Regions from separate parts of the Prevotella sp. RM4 genome, predicted to be linked through region 1. Evidence: riboswitches for the same ligand, from Rfam matches in the RefSeq annotation. Region 1 holds a riboswitch; the other holds the start of a gene.
What was found. Region 1 has a riboswitch for thiamine pyrophosphate ahead of thiS (sulfur carrier protein ThiS). Riboswitches for the same ligand answer to the same signal wherever they lie in the genome.
Positions count from the first base shown of each region.

Region 2: it holds a riboswitch for thiamine pyrophosphate, as region 1 does, so the genes downstream of both, T499_RS0108305 (TonB-dependent receptor) here and thiS (sulfur carrier protein ThiS) in region 1, are expected to answer to the same signal.

Region 1 is NZ_KL370843.1:50,549-58,775, reverse strand. Features, by position in the region: gene T499_RS0113470 (histidine-type phosphatase) at 1-435, opposite strand, end outside; gene T499_RS0113465 (amidohydrolase) at 556-1,323, shown strand; gene T499_RS0113460 (cation diffusion facilitator family transporter) at 1,310-2,206, opposite strand; TPP riboswitch at 2,301-2,403, shown strand; gene thiS (sulfur carrier protein ThiS) at 2,390-2,587, shown strand; gene T499_RS0113450 (thiamine phosphate synthase) at 2,593-3,213, shown strand; gene T499_RS0113445 (thiazole synthase) at 3,206-3,979, shown strand; gene thiC (phosphomethylpyrimidine synthase ThiC) at 4,000-5,586, shown strand; gene T499_RS0113435 (HesA/MoeB/ThiF family protein) at 5,621-6,421, shown strand; gene thiH (2-iminoacetate synthase ThiH) at 6,430-7,563, shown strand; gene T499_RS0113425 (thiamine phosphate synthase) at 7,560-8,096, shown strand; gene thiD (bifunctional hydroxymethylpyrimidine kinase/phosphomethylpyrimidine kinase) at 8,087-8,227, shown strand, end outside.
Region 2 is NZ_JNKG01000009.1:55,035-63,261, reverse strand. Features, by position in the region: gene T499_RS0108320 (nucleoside kinase) at 1-112, opposite strand, end outside; gene T499_RS0108315 (Na/Pi cotransporter family protein) at 237-1,973, shown strand; TPP riboswitch at 2,134-2,229, shown strand; gene T499_RS0108305 (TonB-dependent receptor) at 2,269-4,620, shown strand; gene pnuC (nicotinamide riboside transporter PnuC) at 4,620-5,204, shown strand; gene T499_RS0108295 (AMP-dependent synthetase/ligase) at 5,284-7,092, shown strand; gene prfB (peptide chain release factor 2) at 7,098-8,222, shown strand.

The DNA of each region.
Region 1 (8,227 bases):
CATCAGCAGTTGTTGGTAGTTGGTAGCCAGTCGGTGGGCTATGCCCTGATGCTGTCGGGCACCCAGCTTAGTCAGGTCGCCATCGCGATGCCATGCATCGGCAGCAGCCAGTTTTACACGTTGCAGTACCTCTACGCCTTTGGGTGTAAGCCAGCCGCGCGCCTGGGCGGTATCCATCTTGCCAATCACGTATTTGTAGGCATTGTCGTCGGTCATATAGCGGGCACCGTGACGGCCGTAATGACTCACGTAGAATGGTTCGTACCCAGCAGGTGCAGGCGTTACTGTTCCCTTGGGCAGGGGGTAATTGCAATAGTTGCCGGTAGCCAACTCCATGTTAGCCAACAGTTCGGCCTTTGATGTCTGGGCCTGCATGGGCGCACAGAGCATCGTAGCTGTAAAAGCACAGATAAAGGTTTGTTTTAAATGATTCATAAACTGTTTTGAATAGTTGATTTGTGGCGCAAATATACATTATTTTTCTATAAGGTGGTGCATTTTTTTAGTTTTTTTTGTATCTTTGCCGGCATATTATATTAATAAGGTATAAAGATTATGAAGATAGCGATTGTACAAAACGATATACGTAGCAACGATTTTTCTGAGAATCTGGAGCATCTTGAAACGTTGATAGATCAGCATCCGGATGCTGATATGTTTGTGCTGCCTGAAACCTTTGCCACAGGCTTTATGCCCGAGGGCGGTGTAGGAGGCTCGGATTATACGGGTTATGATATTTTGCAGTGGATGGGGACCAAGGGGTTTCTGTATGATGCTGCCGTAGTAGGAAGTGTGGCTACTAAGGATGACGCTGGACAGCTGCGTAACCGTTTGTATTTTGTTCGCCCCGATGGCAAGGACGAGTATTACGACAAGCGCCATCTGTTTACGTTTGCCGGCGAAACCAGGGATTACGTGCCAGGCGATCGCCGTGTGATAGCAGAGTGGGGTGGTGTGCGTTTCCTGCTGCAGGTGTGCTACGATTTGCGATTCCCTGTTTTTTCGCGTTCGCGTGGCGATTACGATGCCATCATCTATGTAGCCAACTGGCCCGAACAGCGTCAGGATGTTTGGCAAACCTTACTGAAGGCGCGTGCCATCGAGAACCAGTGCTATGTGATAGGCGTAAACCGTGTGGGTAGCGACGGCACCTGTAAGTATATAGGTGGTTCGGTGGTGATTGATGCCTATGGCCGCACCATCGCCCAGTGTGCCGATGGTGAGGAGGGTATTGCTACCGTTGAACTCGACATGGAACAGCTGCAGCGTTTCCGTAAGAAGTTCCCTGTGCTGGACGATGCCGACAAGTTTAATGTTCTCTGATGCTTTTTGGTTCTACGTGAACGGCGATGTGTGTTTCGGCGCCGTAGTGCTCGCGTAGAATGTTTTCTACCTCTTCGCTCTTGTTGTGAGCCTCGCGCAGACTGATGTCATCGTCCATCAGTATGTGCAACTCTATGGCGTAGTGGTTGCCCAAACGGCGCGTGTGCAGATCGTGTGGCTCTGTAACGCCAGGTATCGATCCTGCCAGCTGCAGAATCTCGCTCTCAACCTCATCGGGCAGCGAATGCTCCATCAGGTCGCCAATGCCATTACGCAGCAGGTCTATCGCCACCTTAATAATAAATAGGCCCACGATGATACCTGCCATGGGATCGAGCACCGTCCATCGTTCACCTAAGAAGATGGCGCCACCAATGCCGATGGCTGTGCCTATACTCGACAGGGCATCGCTGCGGTGGTGCCAGGCGTTGGCCTCTACTGCCTGCGAGTTCAGCTTGCGGGCCTGCACCATCGAGTAGTGGAACACCGCCTCCTTGAGTACAATCGACAGCAGCGCTGCCCAGAGTGCCAGCAGGCCTGGTGCCTCTAAGGTGCCGCCCTGTGCCCAATGGATAATTTTTGTGAGTGCGCTGTACACAATGCCTACAGCTACTATCAGTAGTGCCAACCCAATCAGTGTGGTGGCCAGCGTTTCGTATTTACCATGCCCGTACTCGTGCGATTTGTCGGTAGGCTTGCCGCTGATGCGCACAAACACCAGCACGATGATATCTGTGACAAAGTCGGACAGCGAGTGCACCGCATCGGCAATCATTGCCGCACTATGTCCCACAATGCCCGCCACAAACTTAAACAGCAGTAGCACCACATTCACCGCGCCACCCACCATTGTTACCTTATATATCTCTTTATTCCTTTCCATTGTAGTGCAAAAGTAGTAAATTGATAGCAAATAGCAAAAAAAACTGCGATTTATTTGTCAGATAGAAATAAAAACATTACTTTTGCAGCGCAAAATTAAATATTCGGGGTGCTGAGGCATGTGCCAAAGCTGAGAAAATACCCATAGAACCTGATACGGGTAATGCCGTCGGAGGAATGCAATATGAAAGTAAGGATTAACAACAAACAACACGAGACGCAAGCCAAAACTGTATCCGAGCTTGCCGCCCAATTGCAGTTGCCCGCCAAAGGTGTGGCAATAGCTATCGATAATGAGTTGAAACCGCGCACTACTTGGGATGACACCATCCTGCAAGAGGGCGCCACTATCACTATTATCAAAGCTGCATGCGGGGGGTAAGGGCTATGTTACAGTTTATATCTCACTACACCGATAAGTATAGCTATCTGGACAGCATCCGCCTTGCCTTGCAGGGTGGTTGCCGATGGATACAGCTGCGCATGAAGGACGCTACCGACGATGAGGTGCGCCCCGTTGCGATTGAGGCCCAGAAGCTATGTAAGCAGTATGGCGCTACGTTTATTATCGACGATCGCGTGGCATTAGTAAAGGAGTTGCAGGCCGATGGTGTGCATCTGGGTAAGAACGATATGCCCATTAGCGAGGCACGCCGCCAGTTAGGTCCCGATTATATCATAGGTGGAACTGCTAACACCATATGGGATGTAAAAGCCCATTATGCGGCTGGTGCCGACTACATTGGCTGTGGCCCCTTCCGCTTTACTACCACCAAGCAGAAGTTGTCGCCGGTACTAGGTCTGGATGGCTACCGACGGATTATCATCGAGATGCGTGCGGCGCATATCGACATACCCATTGTGGCTATCGGCGGCATTACCAAGGACGATATACCCGCCATACTGGCTACCGGCATCACCGGCATTGCCCTGAGTGGTACAGTGCTAAGGGCTGCGAACCCCATTGACGAAATGAAACACTTAACAAACATAGTTAATCATGAGTAAATTAGTAATTGCAGGACGGGAGTTTAACTCTCGTTTGTTTCTGGGCACAGGCAAGTTTAACAACAATGCGCTGATGGCCCAGGCTATCGAGGCTTCGGGATCGGAGATGGTTACCGTTGCCATGAAACGTGTGGAACTCGACGACAAGAACGACGATTTGCTGACACACATCACCCAGAACCCACGTATACAACTGCTACCCAATACCTCGGGTGTGCGTAATGCTGAAGAGGCGGTGTTTGCTGCCCAGATGGCCCGCGAGGCCTTTGGCACCAACTGGTTGAAGTTGGAGATACACCCCGACCCACGCTACTTGTTGCCCGACTCGGTTGAGACCCTGAAGGCCACCGAGCAGTTGGTAAAACTGGGCTTTGTGGTGCTGCCATACTGCCAGGCCGACCCTACGCTGTGTAAGCATCTGGAAGAGGCTGGTGCAGCTACTGTCATGCCACTGGCTGCCCCCATCGGTACCAACAAGGGTTTGAGAATGAAGGATTTTCTGCAGATTATCATCGACCAGGCCACGGTGCCTGTAGTGGTTGATGCCGGTATCGGTGCCCCCAGTCATGCTGCCGAGGCCATGGAGATGGGTGCCGACTGCGTGCTGGTGAATACCGCCATTGCCGTTGCAGGCGATCCCGTAAAAATGGCTGATGCCTTCCGTCAGGCTGTCATCGCCGGTCGCCAGGCCTTCGAGGCAGGCTTAGGAGCCATCGCCGACAATGCCGAGGCCTCAAGTCCATTAACCGCTTTTCTTAATGTTTAATGTTTAATGTTTAATTTTTAATGATAAACGATCACAAGGCCTATGCTCAGAGAGAGAAGGCCTATATGCAAGGAAATTTGTATCCTGATGTAAAGGTGGGTATGACCAAGGTGAACCTGACACCAACGGTGACGAAGGATGCCGACGGCAAAACCCACGTAGAGAAGAACGAACCAGTGTATATCTACGATACCAGCGGTCCTTATACCGACCCCAACTATACGGTTGACCTGAAGAAGGGACTGCCACCCATGCGCCAGCAGTGGATTGCCGATCGTGCTAAGAAAGGTCAGGGCATCACCCAGATGGCGTGTGCTAAGGCAGGCATCATCACTCCCGAGATGGAGTATGTGGCCATTCGCGAAAACATGAACTGCCAGGCACTGGGTATCGAGAGTCATATCACTCCCGAATACGTACGCCAGGAGGTGGCACGCGGACGTGCCGTTATCCCCGCTAACATCCATCACCCCGAGAGCGAGCCGATGATTATCGGACGCAACTTTGCGGTGAAAATCAATACCAATATCGGTAACTCGGCCACTACATCCAGCATCGACGAAGAGGTAGACAAGGCCGTATGGTCGTGCAAGTGGGGTGGCGACACGCTGATGGACCTTTCGACGGGAAATAACATTCACGAAACCCGCGAGTGGATTCTGCGTAACTGTCCTGTACCCGTAGGCACCGTGCCCATCTATCAGGCTTTGGAAAAGGTGGATGGCAAGGTGGAAGACCTCTCGTGGGAGGTGTATCGCGACACACTCATCGAACAGTGCGAGCAGGGTGTGGATTACTTTACCATCCATGCCGGCATCCGTCGCCACAACGTGCACCTGGCCGATAGCAGATTGTGCGGTATCGTGAGTCGTGGCGGTAGCATTATGAGCAAGTGGTGCCTGCTGCATGATAAGGAGAGCTTCCTGTATGAGCACTTTGATGATATCTGCGATATTGTGGCCAAATACGATGTAGCCCTGTCGCTGGGCGATGGTTTGCGCCCTGGCTGTACAGCCGATGCCAACGATGCCGCCCAGTTTGCCGAGCTCGACACCATGGGCGAGCTGGTGGTACGTGCCTGGGAAAAGAATGTGCAGGCCTTTATCGAGGGTCCCGGACATGTGCCCATGCATAAAATCAAGGAGAACATGGAGCGCCAGTTGGAGAAGTGCCACGAGGCACCATTCTACACCCTCGGACCTATTGTTACCGATATCGCTCCTGGCTACGATCATATTACCAGTGCCATCGGTGGTGCGCAGATAGCCTGGCTGGGAACTGCCATGCTCTGTTACGTAACCCCCAAGGAGCATCTGGCCCTGCCTAATAAGGACGATGTGCGCGCAGGTATCATTGCCTATAAGATAGCTGCCCATGCAGCCGACCTGGCAAAGGGACACCCCGGTGCCACCATCCGCGACAACGCCCTGTCGAAGGCCCGTTTCGATTTCCGTTGGCGCGATCAGTTCCACCTGTCGTTGGATCCCGAACTGGCGCTGCAGTATTTCACCGAGGCTGGCCATACCGATGGCGAGTACTGCACCATGTGCGGACCAAACTTCTGCGCTGCCAAGCTCACTCACGATTTGAGGAAGATTAAACATTAAACATTAAACATTAAAGATTAAACATTAAACTTTGATGGAACTCAGTCGTGAACAATGTAGGCGTTATAACCGCCACTTGATACTGGAAGGTTTCGGACCTGAGGCACAAAGCAAGTTGCTGCAGGCCAAGGTGCTGCTGGTGGGGGCAGGGGGCTTAGGCTCGCCTGTGGCCCTGTACCTGGCGGCAGCTGGTGTGGGCACCATCGGTGTGGTGGATGGCGATACTGTGAGTATCACCAACCTGCAGCGCCAGGTGCTGCACAGCACGCCCGATGTGGGGCGTCCCAAGGTGGATGTGGCCAAGGAGCGCATGCTGGCCATCAACCCCGATGTGCAGGTTGAAACCTACGAATACTATCTGAGCGAGGCCAACGCCATGGAGCTGATAGAGCCCTACGATTTCGTGATCGACGGTACCGACAACTTTGCCCCCAAGTATCTGGTAAACGATGCCTGTGTGATGCTGGGCAAGGCCTTTACCATGGGTGGTATCAGCAAATATAGCGGACAGCTGATGACCCATGTGCCCGGTTCGGCCTGCTACCGTTGCTTGTTCCCCGAGCCCCCTGCCAAGCAGGATGTGGAGACCTGCGCCATGGTGGGCGTGTTAGGCTCGATAGCTGGCATGTTAGGTACCGTGCAGGCCACCGAGTGCTTGAAATACTTAGCTGGGGTGGGCCAGTTGCTCACCAACAGTATGCTTACCTTCGATGCCCTCAGCATGCAGTGGCAGCGCTTCGACTTTGGCAAGCGTGAAAGCTGCGAACTCTGTGGCACTCACCCTTCGATACACCAGTTGAAGGAGTATGCTTTCAAACCCTGTAAATCAAAATAAACGAAAAAATGTTTAGTGACGAACTTAAAAACATTAGTTGGCAGGAAACCACCGAGCGCATAGCCAGCATGACCGATGCCGATGTGCGCCGCGCCTTAGGCAAGAGTCGCTGCGATGTGAACGACTTTATGGCCCTGCTATCGCCTGCAGCCGAACCTTACTTAGAGCAGATGGCCCGACTCTCGCGTAAATACACCGAGGAGCGTTTCGGGCGCACCATGTCGATGTTTATCCCGCTGTATATCACCAACTCGTGTTCCAACTCGTGTGTGTACTGCGGCTTTCATCGCGAAAACCCGATGGCACGCACCATCCTGACACCCGAACAGATTGAGGACGAGTACCGTGCTATCAAGCAGTTGGCACCTTTCGAGAACATCCTGCTGGTAACAGGCGAGAATCCTGCCAAGGCGGGAGTGCCTTATCTGGCAAAAGCCATCGATATTGCCAAGCGCTACTTCTCGAACATCAAGATCGAGGTGATGCCGCTGAAGATGGAGGAATACCGCGAGCTGACCCACCACGGACTGAACGGTGTGATCTGCTTTCAGGAAACCTACAACCGCGAGCACTACCAGCTGTACCACCCACGCGGCATGAAGAGCCGTTTTGAATGGCGTTGCGACGGGTTCGACCGTATGGGGCAGGCTGGTGTACACTCTATCGGTATGGGTGTGCTGATTGGACTGGAGAAAGAGTGGCGCACCGATGTAACCATGATGGCGCACCACCTGCGCTATCTGCAAAAGCACTATTGGCGCACCAAGTACAGCATTAACTTTCCCCGTATGCGCCCGGCCCAGAACGAGGGATTCCAGCCTAACTGCTTTATGACTGATCGCGAACTGGCACAAGCCACGTTTGCCATGCGTATCTTCGACCACGATGTCGACATCTCGTACAGTACCCGCGAACCCGCTTACATCCGCGACAACATGTGTACCTTAGGCGTAACCACCATGTCGGCCGAGAGCCATGTGAACCCTGGTGGCTACCACACCTATCCACAGGCTTTGGAGCAGTTTACGGTTAGCGATGAGCGTACGGCTAAGGTGATTAACACCCGATTGAAGGAACTGGGTCGCGAGCCCGTTTGGAAGGATTGGGATGCCTCGTTCGACATGTGTAAAAAGTGTGTATGATTATCGTTATTACACGCCCTGATTTCTTCGAGGGCGAAGCCGAAAAGATTGCCCAGCTGCTGCAAAGCGGCAGGGCCGATCTGGTACATATACGTAAACCTAAAGCCAGCCAGAGCGAGGTAGAGCAGCTATTATTTTCCATTCCCACAGAGCTCTACTCGCGTCTGGTATTACACGATCATCACTCGCTGGCCATCAAGTATGGCTTGCGAGGGGTGCATCTTAACAGTCGTAACCCCGAGCCGCCAGCAGGGTGGAGTGGGGCAGTAAGCATCTCGTGCCACACCCTGAGCGAGCTGTCGGAGTGCCGCCGAAAGCCTTATGCCTACATGAGTCTGAGTCCTATCTTCGATAGCATTTCTAAGCGGGGCTATTACTCTACGTTTACCCCCGACGTCATCGCTGCAGCCCACAAGGCAGGCCTGATTGATGAACGGGTGATGGCACTGGGCGGCATTACATTCGATAAAATAACTGAAGTTGAAAAAATGGGCTTTGGAGGAGCCATGATCCTCGGCGACGCATGGAGGTAGTATTATCAATAGCCGGTAGCGACCCATCGGCAGGTGCCGGCATTCAGCAGGATCTTAAAACCATCACGGCCCATGGCTGTTATGGGGCTACGGTGATTACATCTGTCACCGCGCAAAACACGTTAGGCGTA
Region 2 (8,227 bases), on a different contig from region 1:
CGTGCTCGATCTCAACACCCGACAAAGCATATACATCTTCGATAGTAGATCCTACAGGAACCTCTACATCTTTATCGTTATTTACAATATGTATTTTTACTAACTTCTCCATAAGCCTTAAATTGAGTTTTTAATTATTTTGTCTGCAAAGATAACATTTTTCTGAAATCTTAACTTACATTTCAGAGTTTTTTTTTATCTTTGTCCCCGAATTACTAAATATAGATACGATTTTTATGTCAATCTGGATTATTTTCAAACTCCTGGGATCGCTTGCGCTATTGATGTTCGGTATGAAGTCGATGAGTGAAGCATTGCAGAAGATGGCGGGTCCACAATTACGCCATGTGTTAGGTGCGATGACAACCAATCGCTTTACCGGCATGCTTACAGGTATGCTTGTTACAGCTTCAGTACAGTCATCAACAGCCACCACTGTGATGACTGTTTCGTTTGTTAATGCGGGCTTGTTAACCTTGGCACAAGCAATTTCGGTTATCATGGGTGCCAACATCGGAACCACCCTTACCGCCTGGATTATGTCGGCCGGTATGTCGTTCGATATTACCAGCGCTGTTTATCCAGCATTCTTCCTGGGCATCATACTGATTTATCAGAAAAGATACCGCTATATCGGCGATTTCCTGTTCGGACTATCGTTCCTGCTGATGGGACTGGGTACTCTGAGAATGACAGGCACAGAAATGCATTTGGGCGAAAATCAGGCCCTACTCGACTTCTTTGCGTCGTTCGATCCAGATTCGTTCTTCACCACGCTGATATTCCTGTTCTTAGGCGGCGTACTTACCTTCTGCGTACAGTCGTCGGCAGCAGTTATGGCCATCACCATGATTCTCTGTTCTAGCGGCGCTCTACCTATCTATCAGGGTATTGCATTGGTTATGGGTGAAAATATCGGAACCACCATTACCTCAAACCTCGCTGCCCTATCGGCCAATACTCAGGCCCGTAGAGCTGCCCTCGCCCACATGTTCTTCAACGTGTTCGGTGTGGTTTGGATTCTGTTTGTGTTCCGTCCGTTCATCGACGCCGTTTGCGGCATGGTGGGCTACGATGTAAACATGACTAAAGATGCCGTTACAACAAGCGTATTCCTGGCCAACGCCGCCAAACTAAGCTTTGTGCTGGCAGCCTTCCATACCTGCTTTAACGTGGCTAACACCTTTATTCTTATTTGGTTTATCCCACAGATTGAGCGCTTTGTATGCTGGGTTATCAAGCCTAAGAAGGTTGACGAGGAAGAGGACTTCCGCTTGCACTTTATTACTGCCGGCTTCATGAAAACACCAGAGCTTTCGGTGCTCGAGGCACAGAAGGAAATCCAGTCGTTCTCGGATCGTATGCAGCGTATGTTCAATATGGTTCGCGAACTGCTCACCCTCTCGTCAAGCTCAAGCAGTAAGAAGGATAATCGCGACTCTGAGTTTAACAAGCTCTACACCCGCATTGAGAAATACGAAGGCATCAGCGATAATATGGAGATTGAGATTGCCAACTATCTTAACTCCGTGAGCGATGCTCACCTATCAGACGACTCAAAGGCCAAGATTCGTGCTATGTTACGCGAAATCAGCGAGTTAGAGAGTATTGGAGATGCCTGTTTCAACATGGCTCGTACCATTTCGAGAAAGTACAACGGCAAACAGGATCACTTTAACGAGAAGCAGTACGACCACATCCATCAGATGATGGAGCTCACCGATCAGTCGCTCTCACAGATGAACCGACTGATGATGGGCCGCAAGGAGTCGTTCGATGTAAACCGCACTTTCAATATCGAGCACGAAATCAATAACTTCCGCGACCAGCTCAAGTCGCAGAACATCAACGATGTTAACAACCGCGAGTACACTTACGCCGTTGGTACCATTTATATGGACCTGATTAACGAGTGTGAGAAGCTGGGCGACTATGTAGTTAACGTAGTTGAGGCAAGAATGGGTCTTAGATAAACAACAATCCGATAACGATTGGTTTTAAAGGCAGAAACTGTCAGTTCCTCAGGCGGGAACTGGCAGTTTCTTTATGAGAAAACCATCCTTTCCAACTGGTAAAACATAAAAATATACCATAAAAGTATGGCTTTTATAGAAAATATCATTACCTTTGCAACCAATTATCAAGGGGTGCCTACGAGTGTAGGCTGAGATGATACCCTCTAACCTGATCTGGATTATGCCAGCGTAGGGATGGATAGCAGACAACAAACACCCCCTTAACATTATTAATTATTGGTACTATTGTAGTATGAAAAGATTTGTTTTAGGAATGGCTGCATTAGTGTGTGCAGCAGGCGCAAACGCACAGCGTAAAGCAGCCCTCTACGATTCTACACAGGTAGAAGCGCTGAACGAAATTGTAGTAAAAGGTGTCAGGACACAGAAAAATGCACCATTTGCAGTAGCAAACATCAAGAAAAAGGAGCTTAACGCTTTCTCGAACACAGGAAAAGAATTGCCTTTCCTCTTTTCGCAGACTCCGGGTGTACTGGCTTGGAGCGAGAACGGACTGGGCACAGGTACAACTTATATGCGCATTCGCGGTGCAGGCGATTCGCGCATCAACGTAACACTGGATGGGGTACCCCTGAATTCGCCTGAAGATCAGTGTGTTTTCTGGGCCAACATGAACTCTTACGGTTCGCTGTTAGGTAGTGTACAGATTCAGCGCGGTGTAGGCACATCAACCAACGGTGATGGCGCCTTTGGCGGAACTGTAGCACTCGCTTCAGCCATTCCAAATCAGAAGGCTGGGGGAGAAGTGTCAGTATCATACGGCTCATTCAACACATTCAATGTAGGTGGAAAGTTCTCAACAGGTTTACTGTGGAATCATCTGATTTTTGATGGTGCCTATCACGAGACCAATACTGATGGATTTATCCATGGAACCAGCGGACGCAGCGGTTCTTACTATGGCGGACTCACCTGGATTGGCGACAAGTTCCAGATTCGTTATAAGAACATCGGAAACTTTGAAAAAACCGGTCAGGCTTGGAACGGCGTAACAGCAGGCGACAACGATATGAGTCTGATGGACGGAACTTACGGTATCAACACTGGCATCAAAACCTACAAGGATATGTGGAATGCAGGTCTGGGCAAATACAATTCGCTTTACGAATACCTGACTGGTTACGATAAAGATGCCAACGGCAACTATCCCACAGCGCGCTATCAGCTGAACGACGGCAGCTATTGGAACAAAACCACCGATAACTTCTGGCAGAACCACAACATCCTTTCAGCAGCCTACGATATCAACGACAACTGGAGCATTTCAGGTTCGCTGCACTACACTTACGGCTACGGCTATTATAACGAGTTCCGTCCTCAAAACAAGCTGAAGAAGTTTGGCATGACCTACAGCGGCGTTAAAAAGACCGACTTCGTGCGCCAGAAAGGACTGAGCCAGAACACTTACGGCTTTATCTGGAATGCAAACTACAAGAACGATGCATGGGATGTTATCGGCGGCATGTCGCTCCAGGAGTTCGATGGCAATCACTTTGGATATGTTACCTATATTGCCAACGATGATGTACGAAAGAAATACATGTCTAATGGCGACTACAAATACTACGATTCTGATGCCACCAAGTTTGATGGTAGCGCCTTTGTAAAGGCTGCTTACCACATCAACGAGCAGTGGGATATCTTCGGCGACCTGCAGTATCGCTACGTACAGTACGAAAGTAACGGTATTAACGATAAGTTCTACGAAGAGGGCAGCAGCTATTACAACCAGCGCCTCGATATCGATCAGAAGTATCGTTTCCTGAACCCCAAGGCCGGTTTCTCTTGGAATCTGAACAATCACCGCGTTTACGGATCGGTAGCACTTAGCCACCGCGAACCAGAACGTAATAACTTTACAGATAATGGCGCAAAGCCATTCCCTAAGGCCGAAAGCCTGTTAGATTACGAGTTGGGTTACACCTTTAACAACGACATCTTCCGCTTTGGTGTAAACCTTTATTACATGGACTACACCAACCAGTTTGTACAGACTGGCGAGAAGAGTGATATTGGCGAGGATCTTACCACAAACATCAAAGACTCATACCGTATGGGCGTAGAAATCCAGGGTGGGGTAGATGTTACCTCTTGGCTCAGCATTGAGGGTAATGCTTCACTCAGCAAGAATAAAATCAAAGACTTCGACGAGGTGGCCAGCGTTAACTGGGAAGAGTCGTTCCGCACTATCCACTACGACAACTCTACACTTGCTTTCTCTCCCTCAACCATCCTGAACGGTTTTGTAAACCTGCATTGGAATGGTTTGCAGGCTGTATGGCACACCAATTTTGTAAGCCGTCAGTACCTGGATAATACAGAGAACGCTGATCGTTCGCTGCCTTGCTACTCAGCTTCTGATGCCAACATCAGCTACACCTGGAAGCCCAACAAGGGCATCAAGGAGTGCATCTTCGATCTGAATTTCAACAACATCTTCAATCGTCGCTATGCCGCCAATGGCTGGGTATATTCAAGCATCGTTGAAGAATACGGTCATCCCAACGAGAACCGCTACTATCAGATTGGATTCATTCCTATGGCAGGCTTTACAATGATGGGTAATGTAACACTCCGATTCTAATGGCAGAATTTATTTCAGCACACTGGCTCGACATCACTACCACGTTACTCGGACTGCTCTATATCCTGTTCGAGTATCGCGCCAGCGTATGGCTTTGGTTTGTAGGATTTCTGATGCAGGCCTTAGGCATTGTGCTATACTATCAAAAAGGACTCTATGCCGATTGCGGCATGGAGTTCTATTATCTTTCGATGACCGTTTACGGCTATTGGAAATGGGTACACGGTTCGGCCGAGAAGAAAGAGCTGCCTATCACGCGATTCCCACGCCGACTGATAATCCCTTGGTTGGCTGTTATTCTGGCCATCTGGGGCATTATTTATTGGCTGCTGATCACCTTTACCAACAGTAACGTTCCAGCAGCCGACAGTTTTACTACAGCCCTCAGCATTGTTGGTATCTGGGCCTTGGCTCATAAATACCTGGAACAATGGTTCATCTGGATTGCTGTCGACGTTGTAACCTGTGTTCTTTACTTCTATAAGGACATTCCTTTCAAAGCCGGTCTTTATGCACTTTATGTAGTTATTGCCATTTTTGGCTACAAAAAATGGAAACGAATGACAGATAATCGCCCTATTTGAGCGGTTTTTTGCAATATAATTTGGCTATCTGCCACGTTTTTCGTACTTTTGCAGCGAATTATAACATATTCAAATGCTTATGCAGACGAAAAGTCATTTATCGCGATTAATTCATGACCAGGCCAAGAAGTATGGCGACCGTGAGGTTTTAATCTACAAGGACTTTGGCGGGTCAGTGTGGAAATCATATTCGTGGAATCAGTTCTCGGATATGGTCAAGAAAGTATCTAATGCCTTACTCAATCTGGGTGTAAAGGTACAGGAAAATCTGGGAATCTTCTCTCAGAACTCTGTACAGTATCTGTTCTGCGACTTTGGAGCATGGGGAGTACGCGCCGTAACCATCCCATTCTATGCTACCAGTTCAGAGCAGCAGATCCAGTTTATGATTAGCGATGCTAAAATCAGATTCCTCTTTGTAGGCGAACAGGAGCAGTACGACAAGGCTCGTCGGATTTTCGCTACCTGTCCTACACTCGAACGTATCATCGTATTCGATAAGAACGTACATATCTCGTCACTCGACCTCAGCTCGATGTATTTCGATGATTTCCTGAAGTTAGGCGAGAACTATCCCCGTCAGACCGAAGTTGAGTCGCTTCAGGCTCAGGCTTCGATGGACGATATTGCCAACATCCTTTATACCAGCGGAACAACTGGCGATTCTAAGGGTGTTATCCTTACCTGCGGTCAGTATAATGCCGCAATGATAGCCAACCATAAGTGTGTACCCGTAGGCGAGAACGACAGAGTTCTTAACTTCCTGCCATTCACCCATATCTTTGAGAAGGGTTGGAAGATTCTGTGCCTTACCGAGGGCGCAACACTCATTGTAAACACCTATCCACAAGAGGTTCAGCAGTCGATGAAGGAGACACACCCCACCTGTATGAGTTCCGTTCCCCGTTTCTGGGAGAAGGTATATATGGGTGTTCAGGAGCAGATTGAGAAATCAGGTATGGCCAAGCGCAAACTGTTCCGCCACGCCGAAGCAGTAGGTAAGAAACACAACATCGATTACATTTCAAAAGGCAAGCGCCCACCATTGCTCCTGCACATGGAGTACGAGTTCCTGAATAAAACCGTATTCTCGCTGGTACGTAAGGAGCTGGGCTTAGAGAATGCCCATTTCTTCCCAACAGCAGGTGCTACCGTTAATCCTAAGGTAGAGGAGTTTGTCCACTCTATCGGCATTAACATGATTGTTGGTTACGGTTTGACTGAGAGTCTGGCCACCGTTAGCTGCAATCACCTTGGCAAGCCTTACACCGTTGGTGGTGTTGGTATCCCCATCGAGGGTATCGATATCAAGATCAGCGAAGAGGGCGAGGTACTGCTGAAAGGCCCAACTATCACTCGAGGCTACTATAACCGCGAGGATCTTACCAAGACCGCCTTTACCGAGGATGGTTACTTTAAGACAGGCGACTCAGGTTATCTGAAGGATGGCGAGCTGTTCCTGAAAGAGCGTATTAAGGACCTCTTCAAGACTTCGAACGGAAAGTATATTGCCCCACAGATGATTGAATCTAAGTTGCTGGTTGATAAGTATATCGATCAGATTGCCATCATTGCCGACCAGCGTAAGTTTGTTTCGGCTCTGATTATCCCTGTATATGCCTTATTGGAGGAATATGCCCGCGAGCATAAGATTCCATTCGAGAACAGAGATCAGCTTTGCAAGGACCCACAGATTAACCAGATGATGAAGGAGCGTATTGATACGCTGCAGCAGTCGTTGGCTCACTACGAGCAGATTAAGCGATTCACCATGCTGCCAAACCACTTCACCATGGAGAAGGGCGAACTTACAAATACATTAAAAATCAAGCGTCGCGTACTGAACGAGAACTACAAGAAGGAGATTGACGCGATGTACGCAGAATAAGATATATGATTACTCAGGATCAGCTGAAAGACGTTTTAGAGAGAGCCGATGCGCTGCATCGCTATCTGGAGATAGACAAGAAGAAGATAGAATACGAGGAGGAAGATCTTCGTACGCAGGCTCCTGACTTCTGGGAGGACCGCAAGCGTGCCGAAGAGCAGATGAAGAAGGTTAAAGGCATTAAGAAGTGGCTAGATGGCTATAAAGAGGTTCGCACCTTGGCCGATGAGCTGCAGCTGGCCTTCGACTTCTTCAAGGACGAGATGGTGACCGAAGAGGAGGTGGAAGACACCTATGCTAAAGCCATCAAGGCCATCGAGGATCTGGAGCTGAAGAACATGCTCCGCCAGAAAGAAGACCCTATGGAAGCTGTGCTTAAGATTAACAGCGGCGCTGGTGGTACCGAGGCTCAGGACTGGGCCTCAATGTTGATGCGAATGTATATGCGTTGGGCCGAGGCTCACGGCTATAAGGTAACCATCTCGAACCTGCTTGACGGTGATGAGGCTGGTATTAAGAGTGTAACCATGCAGCTCGAAGGCGGCGATTATGCTTACGGCTATCTGAAGAGCGAGAACGGTGTTCACCGCTTGGTACGTGTATCGCCATTCAACGCTCAGGGTAAGCGTATGACCTCGTTTGCGTCTGTCTTTGTCTCACCTCTGGTTGATGATACCATCGAGGTATATGTAGATCCAGCCAAGCTCTCTTGGGATACTTTCCGCAGTAGTGGTGCTGGTGGTCAGAACGTAAACAAGGTTGAATCAGGTGTACGCTTGCGCTATTGGTATACCGATCCTGATACAGGCGAGGAAGAAGAAATCCTCATTGAGAACACTGAAACCCGCGACCAGCCAAAGAACAAGGAGCGCGCAATGACGCTGCTTAAGTCGCAACTCTACGATCGCGCCATGAAGAAGCGTTTGGAGGCTCAGGCAAAAATCGAGGCTGGCAAGAAGAAGATAGAGTGGGGTAGTCAGATACGTAGCTACGTGTTCGACGACCGCCGCGTAAAAGATCATCGTACCAACTATCAGACCACCGATGTGGATGGTGTGATGGACGGAAAGATCGATGATTTCATCAAGGCCTACCTGATGGAATTCCCTGTTAACGACGACGAACAATAACGAAT